Regions from separate parts of the Peribacillus sp. NPDC097224 genome, predicted to be linked through region 1. Evidence: predicted binding sites of a transcription regulator. Region 1 holds the regulator's gene; the other holds the start of a gene.
What was found. Region 1 encodes NrdR, which represses ribonucleotide reductase genes. Its sites were predicted from a motif close to AACACNATATATNGTGTT; they were not measured.

Region 1 (6,077 bases):
ATTTATTTCGTAAAGGAGAAGAAATGGTGCAAATGCCTCTGTTGCATTTAGGTCCTGAACCACTATCGGAAGAGTTCACCGTCGAGGGACTTCGTGCAAAACTTGCGAAAACGAGCAGGAAGATCAAACCTGTTCTACTCGACCAAACCGTCGTGGTCGGGATTGGTAATATATATGTGGACGAATCCTTATTCCGTTCAGGCATTCATCCGGAACGAGTGGCTTCCACCCTCACACTGGAAGAAATTCAAAAACTGCATGCCGAAATCATCGCCACTTTGAGCGAAGCGGTGGAAAAAGGCGGGAGCACGATACGTTCATACGTCAACTCACAAGGTCAAATCGGCATGTTTCAGTTGGAACTGAATGTATACGGACGCAAAGGGGAAAACTGCAAAATTTGCGGTACCCCGCTAGAAAAGCTAGTCGTCGCAGGACGGGGCACACATATATGCCCGACTTGCCAGCCGAATAAGTAATAATTCGAGAAAACACATCGGATGGGCTCTTTCCATATACTGGGGTAGCAACTAGATGGGAAGGAGCATTCATTCCGATGTGGCTACAAATTATTTTTCTTGCTTTTGCAGTAAGTATTGACGGTTTCGGTGTGGGCATGACGTTCGGTATGCGCAAGGTGAAAATACCCTTGAAATCCATTGCTGTCGTATCGGTCTGTTCGGCAATGAGCTTGGGTATTGCGATGGTCATCGGTGAATTCATCAGTCAGCTTATCTCTGTCGGGGCCGCAGAAAAAACAGGGGGCATTATCCTCGTACTTTTGGGGTCGTGGATGGTGTACCAATATTTTAGGCCCGAGAAGGAAACGAATGATGAGCGATATCACGAAAAAATCATCTTCAATTTTGAAATTAAATCACTTGGAGTGGCTATCAATATCTTACAAAAACCAATGAATGCCGATTTTGATAGATCAGGGACGATTACTGGTATCGAGGCGCTTGTACTGGGCTTCGCGTTATCGCTAGATGCCTTCGGTGCCGGAGTGGGAGCTGCCATGATGGGGATTTCCCCAATCATTCTTGCACTTTGCATTGCCGTGATGAGCTTCATCTTTATCGGGAGCGGACTTCAATCCGGTAAATTGCTTTCCAATAATAAAATCGTGCAGCATCTGACCTTTCTTCCGGGGGTCTTACTGATTTTAATCGGATTATTCAAGTTATAAAGAACGGGGAAAAGGGGGAGCTTATGGGACAAATCATCGGGATCACTGGTGGAATTGCCAGTGGGAAAAGTAGTGTCAGTCAGTATTTAAGAGAATTGGGTTTCGTGATAGTGGATGCGGATGTGGCTTCCCGTGCAGTCGTGGAACCTGGGGAAGAGGCCTACCTACAAGTGGTGAAGGCTTTCGGGGTAGATCTTTTATTGTCTGATGGAAGGATCGACCGGGCAAAGTTAGGCTCAATCATATTTCACAATCAAGAAAAAAGATTGCTTTTAAATCGTATCGTACATCCTGCCGTGAGAAATTGGATGCGCCAAGAAACGGAAAAGGTCCTTGCTGCTGGAGCGGAAACGGTATTCATGGATATTCCACTCCTGTTCGAAAGCAAGCTGACGTTCATGGTGGAAAGGACACTTTTGGTATACGTGGATGAATCGGTTCAACTAGAGCGATTAATGAACCGGAATGCGTTGACGGAAACCGACGCTTTAGCGAGAATCCATTCGCAAATGCCCTTGAAAGATAAAAAGGAACTAGCGGATGCCATCGTCGATAATAATGGCGATATAGAAGAAACCAAAAAGCAGGTTGTTGAAATACTTAAGAAATGGGAGATCCTATAGAGTGGAAAAGGAAGGGACTTTAACGGTTTCTTCCTTTTTGTTTTGAAAAAGGAAGAAATCCGCTTTTTTATTAACACATTTCAAGAGTAATGTGTTATACTAATTACATATGAAGGGTATTAAGTATAACATTAATATATTCAGGAGGGTCCGATAAATGAATTCAAGAATAGCGATTAACGGATTTGGAAGAATTGGAAGAATGGTTTTCCGTAAGGCAATAGTAGATGAGAGTCTGGACATCGTTGCCATTAATGCAAGCTATCCCGCTGAAACGTTAGCCCATTTATTGAAGTATGATACAATTCATGGGAAGTTTGACGGCATAATCATTGCCGAAAATGATTCTCTTGTAGTGAATGGACGACGTGTACAACTGATAAATAATCGCGATCCAAAGCTATTGCCTTGGAAAGAGATGGATATAGATATTGTAATCGAAGCTACGGGTAAATTCAATGAGCGTTCTAAAGCCGCCATGCACTTAGAAGCAGGGGCAAAAAGGGTCATCCTTTCCGCGCCGGGTAAAAATGAAGACGTTACCATTGTGATGGGCGTAAATCAGGAAGCGTTAGAAATCGACAAGCATTTCGTCATTTCGAATGCGTCGTGTACGACTAATTGCCTTGGACCGGTTGCCAAAGTACTTGATCAAAAGTTCGGCATAGACAATGGTTTGATGACAACCATCCATTCTTATACGAATGACCAAAATAACATCGATAACCCGCACAAAGATTTAAGGCGTGCCCGTGCGGCTGCAGAAAGCATCATCCCTACGACTACAGGGGCGGCTAAAGCTCTTTCATTGGTGTTGCCTCAATTGAAGGGCAAACTTCATGGTATGGCCATACGTGTACCGACGCCGAACGTCTCTTTAGTCGACCTTGTTGTGGATTTAAACCGTGATGTTACGATTGATGAAGTGAATCAGGCTTTCATAGATGCCTCAGAAAATGAGCTTAAAGGAATTATGGAATATACAACAGAACCGCTTGTTTCAAGTGATTTCAAGACCAATCCGCATTCTGCCATCATCGATGGTCTGTCGACGATGATGATTGGTGATAGAAAAGTGAAAATTCTGGCTTGGTACGATAACGAGTGGGGTTACTCCAATCGAGTAGTCGATCTTGTAAAATTGGTGGCTTCGGAGTTGACGAAGGCTTCTGAAGTTCAAATGTCAGTTAAATAAGAGTAATGGCCCGTTATATGTTTAACGGGCTATTTTTATGGATACGTTTAGGAAAGTTACGGAACCTTGGGTATTAATTCCTTGGTCCTGTCAGATTAACAATTAATGATTAAATTTCCAAAAATGCAAAATGCAGTTGCAAAAGAAATCCATACATTATATACTATGAATCGTGAACTTCCTAAAAAGGGAGTTTGCGTAATGGCTACTTAAAGGGTTAGGACCTCTTTGGACTAACTTTCCCCCGTGGTAGTTATTAAGGATTCAGAATTTTTAATTATGTAAGGGGGAACAGAATATGGAAACAGCTTACACGATGGAAACGATGGGAAGACATGTCATTTCTGAACTTTGGGGTTGTGACTTTGAAAAACTGAACAATATTGATTTAATTGAGAGAATCTTCGTCGATGCTGCACTGAAATCGGGTGCTGAGGTTCGCGAGGTGGCATTCCATAAATTTGCTCCACAAGGAGTGAGCGGGGTCGTCATTATCTCTGAATCACATCTGACCATTCATAGCTTTCCGGAACATGGATATGCCAGCATTGATGTTTATACATGCGGCAACTTAGATCCTAATATTGCAGCCGATTATATCGCGGAGGCTTTGAATGCACAAACGCGCGAGAATATTGAACTTCCACGTGGACTTGGTCCCGTGCAAATGAAAAAAACTAAAATGGGTGCTTTATAATAAACGGGTTAACAAGAGATGCTATATATGCATCTCTTTTTTGATGCCATGAAATGGCCATTCTTCACTCATGGAAAAGCTCCATTAACAGGCATTTACATAGTAAGTACACACATCCTTTACCTGAAGTTTCACTTTTTACTTGTACTGGTTGTCCCTTTTATATAAGATTAAGATAAAATAGTATTCCTTAGGGAAGTTTGATTAGGAGTATCACTTAAAATACGGAGCTGGTAATGATGAAATGTCCATCATGTCAATATAACGGAACGAGAGTGCTCGATTCCAGGCCTGTCGATGAAAGTAAATCGATTCGACGACGCCGGGAATGCGAGGCATGCGGGTTTCGATTCACTACTTTTGAAAAGGTCGAGGAGACGCCGTTGATCGTCGTGAAAAAGGGCGGGACTCGGGAAGAGTTTAGCCGTGATAAAATCCTGCGTGGACTAATCAGGGCTTGTGAAAAGCGTCCGGTTCCATTGAAGGAACTAGAACAAATAACGAGTTATGTAGAAAAGGAATTGCGCAATCAGGGTATTTCGGAAGTGAAAAGTGACAGTGTCGGTGAAATGGTGATGGACCAACTGGCTGAAGTTGATGAAGTGGCCTATGTGAGATTTGCCTCCGTATACCGACAATTTAAAGATATTAATGTATTTATCGATGAACTGAAAGATTTAATAAATAAAGAAAGAAAGTAGAGCTGAAGATTTACTTTGGCTCTTTTTTCACTATATCTTTTGAAAGGTTTGAATGAAGATGTCAATGCATTGGCAGGAACTGCTCCCCGCGGATTCGTACATGGTGTCCTCTGCGGGGCTGCTTCATGATTATGATCGGAAAATACTGACACGGCTGTACCAACCTCTTATTGGACCGATCTGTATTAGCCTATACATGACGTTATGGAGCGAATTGGAGGAGAACCGGCTTTGGTCGGAGGCTTCCTCCCATTATCAATTGATGAATACCATGGGCCTGAAATTAGGCGATATATATGAAGCACGTCTTTTACTTGAAGGAATCGGATTGCTGAATGTGTACAAGAAATCGAAAGGGGATACGAAGGAATTCATCTATGAATTGAATCCGCCCCTATCCCCGCAGCAGTTTTTCACGGATGGCATGCTGAATATCTATTTATATAAAAAAATAGGAAAAGTCCAATTCAACCGGCTGAAGAGATTCTTTTGTGTGGACACGATTGCAACGGACCAGTTTGAATATGTGACGAAATCCTTTGCAGAGGTTTTTTCATCAGATCATCTAGATTCCCTCTATGTTACGGATGAAGCCAAAAACGAATGGAACCCATTGCCTAAACAGCAATTTATCGATCAATCTGACGGTGTCGAGCCTTCGGGGTTCGATGGCTTGTTTGATTTTGATCTTTTGTTCGCTGGGATGAAGAGCTCGATTGTACCCAAGAAGGCCTTTACGCCTAAGATTAGAAATACCATCGCCAAACTAGCTTTTTTATATGGCATCAATCCGCTTGAAATGCAAAAACTAGTAATGGATGCCGTAACGCTGGACGATGAGATCGATGAAGAGCTGCTTCGGAAAGCGGCAAGGGACTGGTACCAAATTGAACGCCAGGCCGACATGCCTTCCTTGATCAATCGTGTACAGCCTATACGGGAACGGACGCAAAAGGATGAACCGAAAACACAGGAGCAAGAGCTTATTCGCCATTTGGAGACTACTTCCCCGCGTGATCGGCTCATGCAATTATCCGGAGGAGCGGAACCGACCAGTGGTGATTTAAAAGTGGTGGAAGGTGTAATGATCAATCAGAAGCTGAATCCTGGAGTCGTGAATGTTTTAATCGAATACGTTATGCTTAAGACAGACATGAAATTCACAAAGGGATATGTGGAAAAACTGGCAGGTCATTGGGCACGATTGAAGGTTTCCACAGTAATAGAAGCGATGGAACTGGCTAAAAATGAACACCGGAAATACCAAGAGTGGGCACAAGGAAGCAAGAACGTTGCCAAAGGTGGCCGGAAAAAATCGATCAGAGAAGAAGTGGTTCCGGACTGGCTTGAACAGGACGAGGAGAAACAGCCTGAACAGAAAGCGGAACAGCCTGAACTGAGTGAACAAAAACGTGAGCTTCAAGAGAAGTGGAAGCAGTGGAAAGCTGGAGGTGAAATAAACGATGGAAAAGATTAACAGATCGCTTAATAAACTGGCCAATACGGGTGATTTCCAGAAACGCTATGAACAGTTGAAGCAGGAAATCTTTGAAAATGAACAGGTGCGTCTTTTTCTGAATGCCAATAGCTCAACGGTCACAGAGGAAATGATTGATAAGAATTTAGGTAAGCTTTACGAATTCATTTCTCAGAGCAACAAGTGTGATAGATG
Region 2 (6,077 bases), on a different contig from region 1:
ACTTGAAGATGTCCCTTTAATCATTGGTGGACTTGGTGACTTTTTAGGGAAAATAGGTTTTGGAAAATACGCAACAGAGTCTCAACAAGTTAATGAACAGTTACTCCGATTTGCTCATACTCAGCAAAACTGTTACTTTGTAACGGCAGAAGGCTTAACAGCCAATCCGGACGGTATTCATTTGGACGCTGTTTCGCAACGAAAATTTGGTTATCGCTACTACGAGGCATTTTCGAAAAAGTGCGATGTCCTAACACCTCTTTCGAATGAAGAACAATCATTAAAAACCAATACTGACTATTCAAAAACAGAACAAATTTATATTTATAGTATGAATATGGCTTTAAGCAAAATCACATACGCTGAATTTGAAGCAAAAATGATGAAGGTGATGCAATCATAATCCCCTTGCTTATACTTGGCCTGCTGATCCAAAATCCTGGAGCGCATGGCTACGAACTACTAACTTTAATGGAAAAACGACATTATAAGTATATCGTTAACTTTACGAAGGGTTCATTTTATTACAACTTACAACAACTTGAGGAAAAAGGCTTGATTGAACAAGTTCATCAAACAATTTCAAGCAATGGGCGCGAAATCCATCGTTTTATTATCACAAATTCAGGAATGGAAGAATTCGAAAAATTAATGGTGAAGTTTGGAAATAAATCCGAATATGTCAACTTAAAATGCTATGTGGCGTTACTCTTCGCAGATGATTTCGATAAATATAAATTATTAAAATTAATTCAAGCACAAATTGACCAGACTGAAGCTCGAATTGCTCTCCTCGATGATTATCTAGCCATCACAAAAGAATTTCCTGGTAAAATCGATTATTTTCGCCGCATGAACGAAAATTCTCGTTCTCATCATCAAGTGAACTTAAAATGGTTTAAAGAATTGAAAGAAGAAATAGAAGAGCCCAATGCATAAATATAATATCCCCTATCAATATTACTTAGTAAAATTGATAGGGGATATTTATTTAAGGAATCCATAAAAAGGTTTTCAATAATAGAACATTCCTCTACTTGAAATCACACTGAAATCCTCTAGACATTAAAAAACAGCCCTTTGGACTATCTTAATCCAAAGGGCTGTTTTTTTATGAACGATACATCTTTTCATTACTGGTTTAAAGCCCGCACTTCAATTGGGCACCACAATTCGTACAAGTATTGCATCCGCCCATTTCCTGGACTTCACCCTTACGGCAAACTGGACACGTGTTACCCACTTCCGAACCTATCGTTACATTAGTCGAACGCAGTTCATTGATGGTATCAACCAGAACGACTTTTTTCTTTTCTTCCACATCTGTTAAGCCATCCATTTCAAGCTGCTGTTCCATTTGGTTTTCTTCAGCTTTTAATGTAAGAACCTGGCTGTCACGGCTTCCATCTACATAAACCGTTCCACCTTTTGCGCCGCCTTTATATAAGCGCTCGTACACTTTTTGGACCTGCTCGACGGTATACCCTTTTGGGGCGTTAACCGTTTTACTGATTGAGCTATCAATCCAACGTTGAATGATGCATTGAACATCCGCATGGGCTTCAGGAGCCAATTCCATCGCCGAAATAAACCATTCAGGAAGGTTATCAGGATCGGCTTCAGGATGACGATCCAAGTATTCCTGAACGATGTCCGCTTTGACTTCAATGAATTTCCCTAAACGTCCGCTACGGAAATATGTGAACGAGAAGTATGGTTCAAGACCTGTCGAAACGCCGACCATCGTACCTGTGCTGCCCGTAGGAGCCACGGTCAATAAATGGGAGTTCCGGATACCGTGCTCGGCAATGCTTGTACGAATATCCTCAGGCATCTTCTTCATGAATCCAGTATTCGTGAAGCGCGTTCTAAGCTCATTCGTTTCTTCATCCGACGTTCCCTTCAGGAACGGGAAGCTGCCTTTTTCTTTTGCAAGTTCAACCGAAGCCCTGTAAGCAGACGTAGCAATCGTTTCAAACACTTTGTCCACCAGGATTTTTCCTTCTTCTGATCCATACTCGGTTTCACAATAAATTAGCAAATCATGCAGTCCCATGACACCTAATCCAACCCGTCTCTCGCCGAGTGCTTGTTTTTTGTTTTCCTCTAGGAAATAAGGGGTTGCATCAATGACGTTATCTTGCATCCGCACGCCCACTTCAACTGTTTTCTTAAGTTTTTCGAAGTTAACGGTCTTATTATCTTTATCCGCCATCTCAGCTAAATTGACCGCTGCCAGGTTACACACTGAAAATGGAGCCAATGGCTGTTCACCACATGGATTCGTAGCAACGACTTGCTGTCCATAAGCTTTTGCATTCGTCATCTCATTGGCATTATCAATAAAGAATATTCCCGGTTCTGCTGAGTACGTCGCACAAATGTTAATCAGGTTCCAAAGCTCCTTAGCACGGATCTTACGGTAAACCCGGACTTTATGGCCCATTTTTTCCCACTCGCGTACGTCTCCTACATTGTGCCACTCATCATTATAAATGGCCATTTCTTCCGCGTCGTAGCTTTCGACATCAGGGAAGCGCAACTCATACTCCGTATCTTTTTCGACGGCTTCCATGAACTCTTTGGTTAAGCAGATTGAGATATTGGCACCAGTCAAAAAGTCCGGATTGTGGACGCTATACGTTCCGCCTACGCGAACTTTTTCTTCAGCATCCCTAATGATTTTTTCACTGAATCCACCTAGACCCGGAATCTCTTTATAATTAATGATTCCTTGGTACATCGCCGTTTCTTGTTCGGTATGCGGTGTGAACTTCAATTTATCCGATGCATATTTCTTTATGGTTTCATCTTTTGTGTTCTCCATTAGGTAACGAAGAATCCTCGGATTTTGCATTTTTGAAATAATGAATTCCGCAATGTCTGGATGCCAATCAGTAAGCATGATCATTTGGGCACCGCGTCTACTTCCACCCTGTTCAACCAAATGAGTCAATTTCGCTATATCATCAAGCCATGAAACAGAACCTGAAGACTTGCCATTGACCCCTTTCGCAAGGGTGTTTCTTGGACGGAGAGTAGAGCCATTCGTACCGACTCCACCACCACGGCTCATGATCTCCATGACTTGCTTTCTATGCTCAGAAATCCCTTCGCGTGAATCTGGTACAAATGGCATGACATAACAATTAAAGTACGTTACATCCGTGTTAGAACCAGCGCCATATAATACCCGGCCGGCCGGCACGAAATTAAGGTCCTTTAATTCTTCATAAAATTTATTGAACCATTCCGTTCTTTTTTCTTCAGTCGTTTCCACTGAAGCCAAACCAGTTGCATTACGCTTGGCAATTTGCTCGTAATATATTTCAAGCGGCTTTTCGATGATATCAAGCGGCCGATTAATGATTCCTGTTTCCACTTCTTCCGGATTATCCAGCACTCCGCGGAACTCTTCATCCACTAAAACCTTTGCCTTTTTCGATTCCCAATCTATTTCGACGATATGGCCAAGACCACGTGCAGGAAATTTCGGATCTTCTTTAATTGTCAATACTACAAAATCGCCAGCAGAGAGTGTGATTTTTTCAGTATCCTTAAAAGAATAACGGTCAAGCATAACTAGACGGGACACGCCCTTATGCATCATTTTCATATCAGCCGTTACAGGATGAACTTGGGGAAATAAAGATATATCTTTATTCAACCTTTCTAGATCAACCTTTAAAGCTTCTTTAATTACAACCGACATAATTCCCTCTCCTTTACATGTTTCAGATCCGTTCTTGTTGCAAAAATCAATATGTAACCTACATGTCCGTTTCGCTTAACAAGTTACACTAAATTTATCATAGCGAAACACAAAATTCAACATGTAGTGTTTAAGTATTTATTTTAACCACTATATATTGTGTTGTGGTTGATTGTCTTTTAATTTTGTCAAACGGTGAATCAATTAATTGAGTTAGTAAAAGGGAGGAAAATGTCGATTTATAATAAAAATTAGACAGATTTCAATGAATTTGAACATTGCATTTTGCCCGCCTCTTTCAAAGCACTGACGTTACAAGGAATACATGCTTGTTCACACAAATCTGAAAAAACTTATTTATTCCCGACTCTCGCTTCCCCTCTTTTTCTACCTCAAAAAATTCCAGTCATCACTTTCATATTTATTTTTGGCGATGTCCTTCACTTCCTGTAATTGCTTTTCACTCAGCACATATGGTTTCAAATCAATCGACAGACCCTCAGAAAAACCGTTTTCAAAGGCTACCTTCGCCTCGGAAATAGTTATTTTTCTACCAGCAATGTCATTGATGGCCACTGCTTTGTTTCTCAGATTGTTTTTTATCTTCTCTTTTACTTTATCATCGGAGAACTTGAATACACTAAATAGCTTCTCCTCATCAAGTTCAAGCAGGATGGCTCCATGCTGAAGGATAACACCTTTTTGTCTCGTTTGTGCGCTGCCCGCAACTTTCCTTCCCTCAACCACCAGTTCATACCAGCTTGGCGCATCAAAGCAAACTGAGGACTTTGGAGATTTCAGCATCTCTTTATCCTGTTCAGTTTCAGGCACAGAGAAATAGGCATCCAGTCCGAGGTTTCTGAACCCCTTCAATATTCCTTCAGAAATCACCCGATATGCTTCGGTCACTGTATTCGGCATTCCCGGATAAGACTCTGGGACAATGACGCTATAGGTGAGTTCATGTTCATGCAAAACAGCCCGACCGCCTGTAGGCCTACGGACAAAACCTAAGCCTTGCCTTTCAACTTCCGCCAAATCGATTTCGGTCTCAGCCCTTTGAAAATACCCGATGGATAATGTAGCCGGGTTCCACCCGTAAAACCGGATCATGGGAGGGATTTCCCCATTACTCTGCCAATTCAAAAGTGCTTCGTCCATTGCCATATTATAAGCAGGTGAACAATTGCCTGAATCAATGAATCCCCATTTTTCTTTCGTCACGATTACCCCTCTTTTCACGTAGGCTTATTAAACCCTCTAAAAAAACTCACAAGTAGTAGTTTACCAGAGTTTAGCAACGTAAAAAAGAAAGTAAGCTATTCCACCAAATATTTATAAAATTTTTTTGATTATTGGAGAAACCAATTATATAATAGACATTGTCTGTATTCGTTTAGGTAGAAGGGAGTTTTTATGGTTGGATATCTTATATACACTGATTATCATCATAGTAGCCATCGTTGCATATTCACTATTTAATTGGTTCCGTCAACGTAAAATCGTTAAAACCTTAACACAGGAAGAATTTATCGCTAATTACAGAAAAGTTCAATTAATTGACGTACGGGAACCTAATGATTTTGATAATGGACATATCTTAGGGGCAAGAAATATCCCTATGACACAAATGAAGACCCGCTTAGTGGAGATTAGGCAGGACAAGCCTGTATACTTGTATGCTCAAAGTGAAATCATTAGCGGAAGAGCGGCAGCCATGCTATATAAAAAAGGCTACAGGGAACTTTTTCACTTAAAAGGCGGTTTCAAAATGTGGACAGGGAAGATCAAGGCGAAGAAATAAGGCCAATTGCCCAAACCTTACATCTTATCCGTTTTTGAAACATATCATACTGTTCAATAGGGAACTCATGCTTAACAGGCCAAGCATGTTATTTCCCGAGATACATATGAATTTCACCAACTAAAAAACCCCCGCCATCTGGCAGGGGTTTTTTCAGCATCATGCTTGATAACGAAGAATTGGTTTTCTAGCGGCCAATGTTTCATCCAGGCGTTTAATAACCGTGGTATGGGGTGCCTCCTGAACGATTTCAGGGGTTTCTTCGGCTTCCTTGGCTATTTGTATCATTGCATCTATGAAAGCGTCCAGTGTTTCTTTTGACTCCGTTTCCGTCGGTTCGATCATCATTCCTTCTTCTACATTTAACGGAAAATATATGGTAGGTGGATGATACCCAAAATCAAGTAGTCTTTTCGCAATATCTAATGTACGGACTCCCAACTGCTTTTGCCTCCGACCACTCAATACAAATTCATGCTTACAATGGCGATTATATGGCAAATCGAAAAATGGTTCCAAACGTCGCATCATATAATTTGCATTGATGACGGCATTCTCCGT

Region 2: a site for NrdR is predicted at 3,859-3,876, ahead of ACIQXR_RS01075 (vitamin B12-dependent ribonucleotide reductase). Genes of this name have one in related genera too.

What each region holds. Positions count from the first base shown of each region.
Region 1 covers NZ_JBIWDK010000009.1:44,652-50,728, forward strand. Annotated here, with positions in the region: gene mutM (DNA-formamidopyrimidine glycosylase) at 1-479, shown strand, start outside; gene ytaF (sporulation membrane protein YtaF) at 557-1,189, shown strand; gene coaE (dephospho-CoA kinase) at 1,213-1,812, shown strand; gene ACIQXR_RS16750 (glyceraldehyde-3-phosphate dehydrogenase) at 1,970-3,007, shown strand; gene speD (adenosylmethionine decarboxylase) at 3,324-3,704, shown strand; gene nrdR (transcriptional regulator NrdR) at 3,944-4,405, shown strand; gene ACIQXR_RS16765 (replication initiation and membrane attachment family protein) at 4,464-5,882, shown strand; gene dnaI (primosomal protein DnaI) at 5,869-6,077, shown strand, end outside.
Region 2 covers NZ_JBIWDK010000001.1:204,192-210,268, reverse strand. Annotated here, with positions in the region: gene ACIQXR_RS01085 (sialate O-acetylesterase) at 1-403, shown strand, start outside; gene ACIQXR_RS01080 (PadR family transcriptional regulator) at 400-939, shown strand; gene ACIQXR_RS01075 (vitamin B12-dependent ribonucleotide reductase) at 1,142-3,712, opposite strand; gene ACIQXR_RS01070 (lipoate--protein ligase family protein) at 4,100-4,936, opposite strand; gene ACIQXR_RS01065 (rhodanese-like domain-containing protein) at 5,133-5,516, shown strand; gene gcvPB (aminomethyl-transferring glycine dehydrogenase subunit GcvPB) at 5,676-6,077, opposite strand, start outside.